Regions from separate parts of the Vibrio sp. 10N.261.51.F12 genome, predicted to be linked through region 3. Evidence: predicted binding sites of a transcription regulator. Region 3 holds the regulator's gene; each other region holds the start of a gene.
The links. Region 3 encodes PurR, which represses purine synthesis genes. Its sites were predicted from a motif close to TNANGNAAACGTTTNCNTNA; they were not measured.

Region 1 (4,542 bases), on a different contig from region 3:
GCGCTTAATAGCGAGTCGTGTCCTCAATGCCAGCAAGGAACATTGCAGCTAAAAAATGGTAAGCACGGTCCTTTTTTTGGCTGTAGCGATTACCCAGGTTGTGATTACATCAAGCCTTTGCATCAAAATGACGGTCATGTCATTAAAACACTCGGTGTTGCGTGCCCTGATTGTGGGAGTGAACTGCTGCTTCGACAAGGACGGTACGGGATGTTTATTGGCTGTAGTGGCTACCCAGAGTGTCACTTTATTCAATCACCGAACAAGCAAGAAGAGAATAAACCGCAAAAAGATGCAGAAGTGGCGTGCCCCGAGTGCGCTAAAGGGCAACTGATCGAGCGAAAATCTCGCTTCGGCAAGGTCTTTTATGCGTGCGATGCCTACCCTAAATGCAAGTTTGCCATCAATCACCCTCCTATCACCGGTGATTGTGAATTCTGTGGCTACCCCTTGCTGACCGAAAAGAAGCGAGCATCCGGCACGGTATTTGAGTGCGCCTCACGTGCATGTCACAAGGTTCAGAGCGAAAAAACGGCCCTATAATGAGCCATTTATCTTGGTTGTACCATTTTATTAAACACTTAACTTTCTAGGCTAAAGTGCTTGTGCTGCTGGCATTAAAGCAGGAAACGCATTGTGGTCTAAGATGTCGGCAAGCTTAAGAAGTTGAGCCTTCAGTTCAGCGTTGTTCGACGCGGACACATTGATATGGCCCATTTTTCTGCCAGTACGTTTTTCTTTGCCATACCAATGCACATGGCAGCCAGCGAGTTGATATACCGCTTCCGGAACGCAATCTTGGCCTAGTATATTCACCATCGATGTTGCTCTGGTGAGCTGAGTGGATCCGAGTGGCATATCACACACTGCCCGTAAATGGTTCTCAAATTGGCAAGTATCGGCACCTTGTTGTGTCCAGTGTCCTGAGTTGTGCACACGAGGTGCAATCTCATTGACCAGCAATTCACCATCAACATCAAAGAACTCAAGTGCTAGTACACCAACGTAATCCAAAGAATTAGCAACGGCAGTAAACATTTCAGCGGCTTGTTGTTGTACTGCTCTTTCATCAATGGCAGTAGACAGTGTTAACACACCATCGGTATGTACGTTTTCGGCCAGGGGATAAATAGCAATGTCGCCTTGCTTGTTACGAGCACCTACCAGAGAAACCTCACGCTGGAAGAGAACAAATTCTTCTGCGACAATCGCTTGGTTGTCGGACTGCTCGATACACTCTTGCATTTCCGCCCAGATCGCATCCACATTCTCAAGTGATTTTAAACGCCACTGGCCTTTGCCGTCGTAGCCACCAAGTGCACTTTTTAGCACCATAGGCAGGCCGACGGTCGTTATCGCAGCGTCAAAATCAGCTCGTGATCGAATGACGGCGTAGGTGGCATTTTTTACTTTGGCGCTATCGAGCAATACTTTTTCAATACGTCGGTCGCCGCCAGCTTTAATCGCTTGTGTGGAAGGACGAAATTTGCCACTTTTTTCGCATACATCGAGAACATCAAGAGGAATATGTTCGAACTCCGCGGTAATGACATCAGCAAGATCGATAGCTTGCTGTAAACCATTGCCCAGAACCTCTAAGGTGAGAGGGTGAACGATATTCTCACTGTTCACATCAAACGCTGATATTTTGATATTGAGCGGTGCGCCAGCCAAAGACATCATGCGCGCCAGCTGACCAGCACCTAAGACCAATACGTGCTTCATTATTAACCCTCTGATGGATCTGGGTTTGCGAGCACAGTGTCCGTTTGTGTCTGTCGGAATGCTTCGACTTTTTCCATGACGCTATTATCGTGAATACCGATAATCTGAGCGGCAAGAATCCCCGCATTTGCTGCGCCAGCTTCACCGATCGCAAGGGTGCCTACTGCGATCCCTTTTGGCATTTGAACGATTGAAAGTAGAGAATCCATTCCTTTAAGTGCACGACTTTGAACGGGAACACCTAACACAGGAACGCTAGTGAAAGCCGCAGCCATACCAGGAAGATGCGCCGCACCGCCAGCACCGGCGATAATCACAGAAATACCACGTTCTTTTGCTGACGTCGCGTAGTCCGCAAGTAGTTGTGGTGTGCGGTGAGCTGAAACGACTTTTGTTTCATATTCAACACCAAATTGGTCTAGCATGTCAGCGGCCAGTTGCATTGTTGGCCAGTCTGATTTTGAACCCATGATAATACCGACTTTCATTCGACGCTCCTTCAAAGCATGTTCAAATGGATTAAATTGCGCGCATTATACGAGTATTTTTTTCCAAGGAAAACGTTTGCGTGAGTGAAAGTTGGGTTTTTTTCTGGATTCTAAAGAGTGTTTTGCGCATAGTGCCGTTGAATTGTAAAAAAAATGTATAGATTTAAAGGGAAGGAAGACGCAGTGAATAATGTTCTCTCTATGGTCGATATGCTGAAATCGGGTGAGGTTATTGCTTACCCAACAGAAGGTGTGTTTGGTGTGGGTTGTGATCCTGACAATATTCAGGCGATTGAGAAATTGTTGGCAGTAAAAGAGCGACCGGTAGAAAAGGGCTTGATTCTAATTGCCAGTAATTATGAACAACTGCGTCCTTATATTGATGAAAATCAACTCACTAAAGCTCAACTTGCTCATGTTACGGCGACTTGGCCTGGGCCTTATACGTGGATTATGCCGGCAAGTAAAAGGGTATCCCCATGGCTCAGCGGTCAGTTTGATACGATTGCTGTTAGGGTAACTGACCATGTTTTAGTCCAAGCGTTATGCTTGGCATTCGATAAACCGATTACTTCTACCAGTGCTAATTTGTCGGGTATGCCATCTTGCATGACGGTTCAGCAGGTTCATGAGCAACTTGGAGGCCGACTTGCGGGTATTCTTGATGGAGAGGTTGGTGGGCGCTCAAAGCCAAGTGAGATTCGTGATGCCCGCACCCAACAGCTTATTAGACAGGGTTAAAGAGGACCACTATTGATGTCAAAAGTAGATAAATATCAAGTTAAAGCCTTCTTAATGCAGCTACAAGACACAATCAGCGAACGATTAGCCGCAGAAGATGGAGTGGCTCAGTTTATTGAAGATGAGTGGCAACGAGAGTTGGGTGGTGGTGGACGCAGCCGTGTCCTGAAAGATGGCGCTGTATTTGAGCAAGGTGGTGTGAACTTCTCACATGTGTTTGGCGATAAAATGCCAGCGTCTGCGACTGCGCATCGTCCAGAGTTGGCCGGTCGGAAGTTTGAAGCTATGGGGGTTTCTTTAGTATTGCACCCCAAAAATCCACATGTCCCGACCTCGCACGCAAACGTGCGCTTTTTCATCGCAGAAAAAGAGGGTGAAGAGCCGATATGGTGGTTTGGCGGTGGTTTTGACTTAACGCCATTTTACCCGGTTGAAGAGGACTGCCAGCATTGGCACAACGTGGCGAAAACATTGTGTGCCCCTTTTGGTGAGGCGGTCTATGCGGAACATAAAAAATGGTGTGATGAATACTTTTTCTTGCCTCATAGAAACGAAACTCGCGGTGTAGGCGGGCTCTTTTTTGACGACCTTAATCAATGGGGGTTTGAACGGTCTTTTCAGTATATGCAAGCCGTTGGAAATGGCTTCTTAGAGGCATACTTACCTATTGTCGCGAAGCGAAAAGACGTGGCGTTCGGTTCGCGTGAGCGAGAGTTTCAGCTGTATCGTCGTGGGCGTTACGTCGAGTTTAATCTTGTTTACGATAGAGGCACTCTATTTGGACTACAAAGCGGCGGGCGTACTGAGTCTATTTTAATGTCTATGCCGCCACTCGCTCGCTGGGAATATGCTTATGAGCCGGAAGCGAATACACCGGAAGCGGCACTCTATTCTGACTACTTAAAGCCGCGTGATTGGTAGCTTGGCGAATGCATGCTGAAGTGATAGTGTCTTTCTCATCACTTTAGTATGCAACAGGCAGGGACATGAGCAAACTAGATCAGTACGTTGTTTTCGGGAATCCAATCTCCCAAAGTAAATCACCTTTTATTCATACATTGTTTGCTAGGCAGACTGGACAAAGTATGGAATATGGCCGTCAAGAGCCTAAAAAAGGAGAGTTTTTGTCTGCGGTCGAAGTGTTTTTCAATTCTGGTGGTCGAGGGTGCAACATCACGGCACCTTTTAAAGAAGAAGCATATCAGTTCGCAGGCCGCCTGACAGAACGAGCGCAACTAGCTGGTGCTGTTAATACCCTAAAGAAACTCGATGATGGCGAGATCATCGGTGATAACACGGATGGTGAAGGTTTGGTCCAGGACTTACTTCAACATCAGGTCATCTTAAAAGATGCCTCAATTCTTGTCATTGGTGCCGGTGGCGCTGCTCGTGGGGTATTAAAGCCTCTTCTGGATCAAAACCCTTCTTCTATTACCTTAACAAACCGAACGTTTGAAAAAGCTCAAGAATTAGCGAGTATTTTTACTGGCGTCAATGCTGCTCCAATCGATGAGATACTCACAAGCTACGATGTGGTCATTAACTCAACATCAGCAAGCCTATATAAACAGCGACCAGACATCAGCAA
Region 2 (4,542 bases), on a different contig from region 3:
GAATAGGTACAAATTGTAGGCCCGAAAGTCGATGGAACACGAGTAAACTCGGTCCGAATTAACGGTTGTGAGCGATGCTGCTAACCGCGGCTAGTTCAGCGGCTTCTTGCTCTTGCTGTTCTTGACGCTCACGTGCATCAAGTACATCTTTAGTGATCAAGCCTTCTTCGATTTCGCGTAGTGCGATAACCGTTGGCTTATCATTTTCTTCTGGCACTAATGCGTCTTTACCACCGATTTGCATTTGACGTGCGCGGCGAGACGAAATAAGAACTAGGTCGAAGCGGTTACCAACTTTTTCAACAGCGTCTTGAACAGTTACGCGTGCCATAAGAACTCCAATAATTAACTAAATTTTAGATGACGAGAAAGTATACAGCCTATTGGGATTGGATGCTAGATCACAAATGATCCCAATAGAGCCTGACGACCGCCTGTTTACTACTAGTCTCGTCGGTTAACCAGTATGCATGTTTACCTGTATTGTCTGTACAATAATATCGCCAGTACAACAGTAGCGTCTGTGTAACAGTATATAGGTAAATACGGTCGTTATAGTAAGGTCATTTGCTTTTTACTGCATTTTGTTAGGAAATCACCACAAAATACGTAGAAACAATGACGAAAACACGCTTATCTCTACTGCTCAGAAAGCAGCGCAACGAGCATGCCTTTGTATTTGATGGTTTGTTTATCTTGTTTTAGGCGCTCAGCGCGTAAGATCGCTTTGAAATCAATCAATGCCACATCAAAGTCATCGTTGATAATGACATAGTCATATTCGTCATAGTGAGATATCTCAGACTTAGCTTCGCTCATGCGCTTAGCGATGATCTCGTCGCTGTCTTGGCCGCGAACGTTAAGACGACGTTCCAGCTCACCGTTGGACGGTGGCAAAATGAAGACACTTTTTGCTTCCGGCATCTGCGCGCGGATTTGGCGAGCGCCTTGCCAATCGATATCTAAGAAGACATCAATGCCCTTATTTAGGGTTTCTTCAATCCATAGTCGAGACGTTCCATAGTAGTTACCGAATACCTCGGCGTACTCAAAGAAAGCATCTTGAGCGATCAGCGACTCAAACTCTGTTTTTTCAACAAAGTGATAATGCACGCCATCCTCTTCACCAGGTCGCACGCTACGAGTGGTATGCGATACCGACACTTTCATAGCATACGTAGGATTGGTTTCTAGCATCGCTGAAATCAAGCTTGATTTACCTGCGCCGCTTGGTGCGGATACGATGTATAAAGTGCCTTTGCCCATAGGTACGAGTCCATAGTTCTGGATTGAAAACGAGAAACGCGCAGTGATAGGCGTTTCATTAACGAAACATAATACTGACTGAGACTGTTGAAAAATCAGTCAGAAAAATGGAGGCGAAGAGTAGCACAATTTGACTATTTTCGACAAGTCACAGGGCTTGACCTGGAAAAATAATAAAAGAGGGCATCGAACATAAAAAAATGCTCGGCGGTCCGTGTCGTGATTGCAATGTGGTGGCAAACGTTTGCTTATTTATCAAAGTGTTGTTTTTAAAGCGATAAAAAATATTCACAAATGACGCGAAATTCATTGAAATATTCACACGGTCGATTAAAATCCGCGCCAACTTTTCCAAGTTCAATGACTGAACTTGGCGACTTTTCCTAATCCAAATAAGCAGGTTTTATCGTGAGTGTCGACGTGGCTAGTAAACCATCAGCGAAAACTTCTTTTATCGAATCTACATTTAAAGTTTCTGAGCGCAAGTCTACCGTTGGCACAGAGGTGTATGCGGGCTTCATTACTTTCCTTGCCATGAGTTATATCCTCGCGGTCAACCCTGCCATTCTTGGTGACATCCCTGGCATGGACCGTGGTTCCGTCTTTACCGCTACGGCGCTCGCTGCTGGTATTGCGACACTTATCATGGGCTTTTTTGGTAATTACCCAGTGATGCTTGCTCCTGGTATGAGCATGAACGGCTTCTTTAAAGGGATGTTGTTAAGTGGCTCGGTGGCATTGGTGTGGCATGAAGCGCTACTCGGCATCTTCTTCTCTGGCGTTATTTATTTGATCCTGTCGATGACCCGAATTCGCAAGGCAATGATTGAATCAATACCAGAGGATCTTAAACTCGCCATTACGGTCTCTCTCGGTCTCTTTATTGCTTTCTTGGGCCTAAAGAATGCAGGCATTATCGTCTCAAATCCTATCATCCTGGTGAGTATGGGGGACATCCTTGACCCTAAAGTCATCATCGCGTACATCAGCATTTTTATTGCGCTAGGCTGCATGGTCAGAGACATCAAGCTGGCGACGTTCATCTCTTTCATTTCTGCCATTGTATTAACGGTATTGGCCGATACGTTCATGGGTACATCAAATGCCCCAATCCCAGAGCAGCTCGTGTCGATGCCACCAAGTATGGCCGGGAGCTTTGGCGCGATCTTCGATATCTCAGGTTTAACGGCCGAGAAGATGTTTGACCTTTTGTTTATCGTGATTATCTTTTTGATCGTCGATTTCTTTGATGGACTAAGCACGATTGTTGGTGTCGGTAAAGATGCGGGCATCATTGATAAAGATGGCAAGGTGCCGAATGCACGCTCTGCACTGGTAGCGGACGCTGGTGGTACGGTGATTGGTTCTGTTTTGGGTACCACTTCTATTACTGCATTCTCTGAGTCGGGAATTGCGTCATCGCAAGGGGCAAGAACGGGCTTGGCCGCGGTGGTTGTGGCAGGACTATTCTTCTTATCGTTGTTCTTTTACCCAATATTCTCGGTCTTTTCTGCTGCGATGGTCGCGCCAGCAATGGTGGTGGTCGGTATCTATATGATTGGTCGCCTTGGGCAGATAGATTGGGAAAAGAAAGAGTCTCGCATTGCCGCGTTTTTCACCATCATGTTCACTGTACTGAGTTTCTCTCCAGCCAATGGTATGGCAATGGGTTTTATCAGTTACGCATTTACGATGGTCGTCGCGGGCAAAGGTAAGGAAGTACACCCCGTGATTTATGTGCTGTGTGCGCTGTTTGGGACGTATCTGGTTCTGCTGTAATTAGAGAGACGATATTGCGGTGATGTGTTGCGTCGTTTATTGCCTAGGCTTGCAACGATAGCTTACAACGTCAGGTTATAGCGATAAGTATAAAGTATAAGCATATTGCATGAACTCCAATCGTTGATGAACCAACGATTGGAGTTCTTACATGTTCTAAGACGTCATGTATCTCATAGTGGCTGTAATAAGGTTTTAATAAGATTATATCGCCTTATCTGGGCCATACCGCGCCACTAAGATTACATTGACGCTTTTTTAGCTTCGGCAACCCAAGAGTCAAACAGGCCTTGGTTAGCTTTGATCCAGCCATTCACATGCGATTCAATATCGGCAGTGCTGTTTTTACCTTGGCTCATCATCATATTTTGAGCACTCACATCATTGATGTTCAGCTTAATGATTTCAAATAACTTCGCGGCAGAAGGGTTTTGTTCAGCAAATGCTTTGTTGGCAATGATGCTCATAGAGTTCATCTCAAAGCCGTAGTTCTTGCCGTTAGATAACGTCGTATCAACGCCTTTACGCTCACCAGGCAATGCCGAAAACGGCACTTCTAACCAAACTACATCTTCATTCGGGACCAATACGCCACTTACCCAGTATGGTGTCCATGTGTAGTAAAGGATCGGCTCACCGTTCTTATAGCGTGAGATCGTATCGGCAATAATCGCGGCGTAGTTACCTTGATTGTGGCTCACGGTGTCTCGTAATTTATAAGCAGACAACTGTTCTTCAATGACAAGCTCACAACCCCAGCCTGGGTTACAGCCTGTTAAATCGGCTTTGCCGTCGCCATCAGCATCAAATAACTTGGCGATTTTTGGGTCGCTTAATTGACCAATATTGGTAATACCGTACTGCTCTGCCGTTTTTTTATCGATCAAGTAACCCTGCGCAGCGCCACTGACGTATTGCCCTTTGCGATAGAATTTGTCATCACCACCAGATTGGCTGTATTTGTCTGCATGAAGTGGGAACCAACCAACGGCAAGGAAGGTAGCGTCGCCTTTTGCAATAGAGGTGTAACCGACATTGTAGTCGACTTCCTTTGTTTCCTTCACATCGTAGCCTAGAGCCTCAAGTGCACGGCTAACAATCAGTGTTTGAAAGGTTTCTTCTGCAACCGTTGATTGAAGTGGTTGAATGCTGACGCCTTCGCCGGGTAGCTTCTCAGCCCAAACGTTTGTCGATAATACGAGTGCAGACGCCACGCTGGCGGTTAGGGTTTTCTTCCATGAATTATTCATTTTCATTTCTCCGTAAATTTAATGTAGGTTCACTTTTCCGAGTGAACATTTTTAGCAAAATAGAAACGGGACCGGTGTGGTACCAACGTAGTTTGGTATTGCCAGCGTTGACCCCAAGAACCTGAGTGATTCGGTCAAGCAAGATTGCGAGAATGACAATGCCCAACCCACCAACCGCGGCAAGCCCCATGTCTAAACGGCCAATACCACGCAGTACCATCTGACCTAGACCGCCAACCGCAATCAT
Region 3 (4,542 bases):
CCAGCTAACTTGGTCGCGATTGTTCTCTTGTTGTTGCACCGCTAAGATTAACGATTTAGCTTTCGCTTCTTGGGACACTTCGTGTAACCAGATGTAAGGTAGGGAGCTTTCGTCAAAAGGCACTTCGCCTCTCAATCCAAATACCCCCTCGCCACGTACCTCACACTGAACCCCTTCGGCAAACAGTTGCTGTTGCATGATATGTGTTTCGGTAGGATTATTACCTATGTATATCTTCATTTAGTCTGTACCTGGGGTGATTTTGAAAACCGAGCCATCGCCCATTTCGTGATTAAAGGAAATAACCCTAACAATGCAAAGGAAGCGAGAACAGCGGGTGATACTATGCCTGATAAACTGTCAATACTGGCGAGTTGGGTGCCTGCATTAAGGTAAACCGCGGTACCCGGTAGCATACCAAGTTGGCTGACCAAATAGTATTTTGAAACACGAATTGGGGTTAGCCCCATGAGTAGGTTAATTAGAAAAAATGGGAAAATAGGGATGAGCCTCAAAGAAAAAAGGTAAAACGCGCCATCCTTTTCAACGCCCTTGTTGATCGTCGCCAGTTTACCGCCGAACCGCTTTTGTACCCAATCACGTAGAAGAAAACGACTGCTAAGAAAAGCGAGCGTAGCGCCAATAGTACTTGCAAAAGAGACCAGCAATAAGCTCACCCAAAAACCAAATAACGCGGCGCCCAACAAAGTGACGACAGCGGCGCCTGGGACAGAGAAGGCGGTGATGGTGATATACAGAAAGAAATAGGTAAGCGCGGCAACCAAAAAATTATTGTCAATATAAGTGGCAAGCGCTGCCTGTTGTGCCTTGGCATTTTCTAAGGTCAGGTATTGTCCAAACTCTACGCCTAGAAAAACAATAACGGCAACAAATCCTAAGCCCAATAACAATTTTTTACTCATGTCCTACTCCATGTCGATAATGCATCTTTAGTATAAGACACGAACATCGGAATTTAACTTTCAAACAGATAAAAAAAAATCAGCTAATGGGCTGATTTTTTTATAAGTAAGAGAGAGCAAGTACTAATTGATATGATTGGCTAGCTCGTCGCGCTTGGCTTGTGGAATCACAGACCAGTGAGTACCATTAATCGCACCTTCTAACGCCCAAAGTAATTCGAGACCGACACTTGTCGAGTGTGTTTTTTGAATGGCCTTGAAGGCTTCAACGGATCCATGCTCTTGAAGTGAGTTCACCGATTCTATCCCCGCTTTTTTGAGCATGCGCTCTGTTGCAAGACGTAAATTCGGGAGATCTTTTAATCGGGTTGGTTTGCAGTCAGATTGTTTTACTTTTTCATCTTTTGCGTAATCCAACGCTGAGCGTGCGTAGCTCAATATTATTTCACTGTCATCCCAGCTATCTTCAGGTAGGGCAAAATATTTTGTCACTACTGGAAATCCGCGCTTTTTATAAACGTAAGGTTTGAAGCCGTTTTGCTTGAATGTCGCGACGGTTGTTGGGTTAGTTCTGATGTGTAATTTACTGTTCACTGCTAATGCAAACATCGTATCGTCAACAAAAATGCCAAATCCACCGAACATAGAGCGGGATTTGACTTTTCCAAGTTGAGCGAACAACTGCATCGAATTTTTTAATATTGGATTGTCCATATTTGTCTTTTCTCGGTGTTATTTGATTGTGTCACCAAAATCAGGTCCGAGAGTGTAGCAAACAGGCATCAATTCCTTGTTAAATTAAAAACAAGAATTCAGTGTCCTTTGCCATCGGTAACCCCGCTACCTACCATAAATGGTTTAGGCCGGAGGCTTTGCGTCCCAACTTTTCAGATGGTTTGCCCTGTGCGTGACTTTGTTAGAATAAAGAAAAAATGCGCTAATCTGCATTGAGATATAACTAAAGTGTGATGTTGCTTCAAAAATTAGACGGGTATTTGTGCTTAAGAGGTAACATAAACTAACAATAAGGCGTATAAAATCTGGGAACAAGATCAAAAAAAAGCGCCTAACTAGGCGCCTTTGTCATTTTTTTGTCAGGTTTTTGACAGAGTGGCGTTCAATTATCTCGGGGTGCATCTCAAATATACGTTTGTCATGACCTTTATCTTTTATGCGTTCTAGCAAAATCTCAAAGGCGTTCTTTCCGACACGACGTTTCGGTTGGTGAACCGTCGTCAGTGGTGGAGAAAAATACTCAGCAAGCTCAATGTTATCGTAACCAATCACAGAGATATCTTCTGGTACGTTCAAACCGAGTTGTTGTAAACGACTCATTAGGCCTAACGCCATCGTATCGTTAAAGCAGAACACGGCGCTTGGTCGTTCTTCCATTGCGGCAATACGATTCGCTGCGATGACCGCTGTGTCACACTCAAAGTTACCTTCAAATATACGGTCTTCTTTCATTTCGATGCCGGCTTCTGATAGCGCACGCTTGTAACCAATAATGCGTTCTTGGCACACCGCTTTTTCTAGGTGACCGCTCAAACATGCGATGTCCGTATGACCTTTATCAATTAGGTATTTTGTGGCGAGATAACCACCTTCCTCCGAATTATCAATGATCTTATCTGCTTGCGAGCTCTCAGGACCCCAGTCCATGATCACTTTAGGAATATCGGAGTGACGATCAAGCATGCTAAGAAGCTCTTCTGTGAGATCTGAACACATAACGAGAATACCGTCGACGCGCTTCTCTGCTAGCATCCGAATGTAATCTCTCTGCTTTTCATACACGCCACCAGTGTTACACAGAATTAATGTGTAACCTTGACGATAGCAATAGCTTTCAACGCCATCGATAACCTCGGAGAAGAATAAGTTCGTTGATTGTGTAACCAACATACCGATGGTTTTTGTTGAGTTACATTTTAAGCTTCGCGCAACGGCGCTTGGCGCGTAATTGAGTTCTTCTACGGCGGCGTTGACTTTTTCTTGTGTGGCTTCGGCAACAAAACGTGTTTTGTTAATAACGTGAGACACAGTAGTAGTTGAAACGCCAGCTAGACGGGCGACATCTTTGATTGTTGCCATAGCTTTATCCTATTAGTAACGGCTTTTGCGTATGGTCAGCAAAAACGTCGTTGCGGTAATGCAGCTTTGTTTAATTAAAAAAGCGCTTTGGTGTATGGAATGCGTACCGAGTAAGTGAACCTAGTGAAACATTGGATTCCAATTGTGGGTTAGCTATTCACCTGACAAGGACATAATAGCTAAAGATAGGAAAGCATGGGGCACTAAAATTTGGTTTTCGCATTGAAACGGCGGATTGTAATGCTAGTCGGTGACTCTAGCAACGTTTCAACCGACAAATTTGATGATAAATTAAAATTAATATGGGGTAACACCGCCACCTTGATTGATAGCGGTGTCTGCATCGGTTACTCAGCAGTTAAATAGTTAAGGTCTAACTGACAAAATGCAATGAGGAGTGTTGCTACCGCGGCGTAAAATCCAAATACATCATACTCTTTACATTTTTTTTCGAATTGAGGCAGCCATGTCATCAGGTGCTGATTAAGGTAATCAGCTTGCTCTAATAATGCGTTGTTGATGTGCGCCTCGGACTCCAGTTCATTAGAACGAATAATAAGGTTGCCGAGAAAGTCCAACTCTATCGCGAGGTGATCGGCTGGCTCATTTAAGTCTTCAGAGACGGCGACATTGTGTTTTTTTAACAGCTCGGTCATGTCATTAGCCGGTTTATCATTGAGAAGACCTGATTCACCTATGTACATTGAGGCATAAGGTAATGCGCCATGCTTATCTGATTTAAGAAATAGGTCACAAAAATCTGCGGATAGCTCAAGTTGGGCGTCTTCTCGAGTCTGTAATCGGTTCAAGCCATCAATGAGTGTATTGATCGGCGCTTCGAGTGATGGGTTTTCACCGAGACCGCTCAAAAAAGAACGTATTTCGACACTGTGATATTTATCCAGTTCTTGTTGAGTGAGCTCTTTGGCAAATAGGCTAGAAAGCCACCAGTATATCTCTGCACGTTGTTCATTAAATGCTTTCAATTCTTGCATCTTGTTCTCTCCAAAAGTCTTGCCCTTATTTTAGACAATAAAAATGAACAGCAGTAAGGGCAATAATGAAAAAAATCGAACGTTTATGAAGATAAATGAATAAAAGAGCGGTTGATGGTTTTAAAGCGACACCAGATGGGCAAGGTTCTGATTGCATATAGTGGATAAAAAGTGTTCTTGTCTTGAATCAATAAAAGCACGACTTTCTACACAATACCGTAATGTCCGCTAGAATTGTGACTAATTATGAATAGAATGGCTTCGGTCATAGATAGAATAGAAACGGTGAATATGAGTTATCACGTATTAGTAGTTGAAGATGATGTCGTTACGCGTAGCAAGTTGTCTGGTTACTTTGAGAGTGAAGGCTATTTAGTAAGCGAGGCTGAAAGCGGTGAAGAGATGCGACAAGTATTGCAGTCTTCCAGTGTCGACCTTGTCATGCTTGATATCAATCTTCCTGGTGAAGATGGTCTGATGTTAACTCGAGAGTTACGTAGCCAGTCTGATATCGGTATTATATTGGTAAC

Region 1: purE (5-(carboxyamino)imidazole ribonucleotide mutase) is a predicted target of PurR. The motif match lies at 2,278-2,297, and genes of this name have one in related genera.
Region 2: AB4405_RS23235 (NCS2 family permease) is a predicted target of PurR. The motif match lies at 1,499-1,518, and genes of this name have one in related genera.

Annotation. Positions count from the first base shown of each region.
Region 1 covers NZ_JBFROV010000008.1:1,445-5,986, reverse strand. Annotated here, with positions in the region: gene AB4405_RS04415 (topoisomerase DNA-binding C4 zinc finger domain-containing protein) at 1-543, shown strand, start outside; gene AB4405_RS04410 (5-(carboxyamino)imidazole ribonucleotide synthase) at 595-1,725, opposite strand; gene purE (5-(carboxyamino)imidazole ribonucleotide mutase) at 1,728-2,213, opposite strand; gene AB4405_RS04400 (L-threonylcarbamoyladenylate synthase) at 2,415-2,954, shown strand; gene hemF (oxygen-dependent coproporphyrinogen oxidase) at 2,970-3,875, shown strand; gene aroE (shikimate dehydrogenase) at 3,941-4,542, shown strand, end outside.
Region 2 covers NZ_JBFROV010000052.1:28,080-32,621, reverse strand. Annotated here, with positions in the region: gene spoT (bifunctional GTP diphosphokinase/guanosine-3',5'-bis pyrophosphate 3'-pyrophosphohydrolase) at 1-12, opposite strand, end outside; gene rpoZ (DNA-directed RNA polymerase subunit omega) at 59-331, opposite strand; gene gmk (guanylate kinase) at 640-1,266, opposite strand; gene AB4405_RS23235 (NCS2 family permease) at 1,675-3,045, shown strand; gene proX (glycine betaine/L-proline ABC transporter substrate-binding protein ProX) at 3,288-4,295, opposite strand; gene proW (glycine betaine/L-proline ABC transporter permease ProW) at 4,288-4,542, opposite strand, start outside.
Region 3 covers NZ_JBFROV010000016.1:252,592-257,133, forward strand. Annotated here, with positions in the region: gene AB4405_RS11415 (DUF2007 domain-containing protein) at 1-240, opposite strand, end outside; gene AB4405_RS11420 (TVP38/TMEM64 family protein) at 237-923, opposite strand; gene AB4405_RS11425 (TfoX/Sxy family DNA transformation protein) at 1,047-1,637, opposite strand; cyclic di-GMP riboswitch class I at 1,751-1,834, opposite strand; gene purR (HTH-type transcriptional repressor PurR) at 2,007-3,017, opposite strand; gene torD (molecular chaperone TorD) at 3,365-4,012, opposite strand; gene torR (two-component system response regulator TorR) at 4,304-4,542, shown strand, end outside.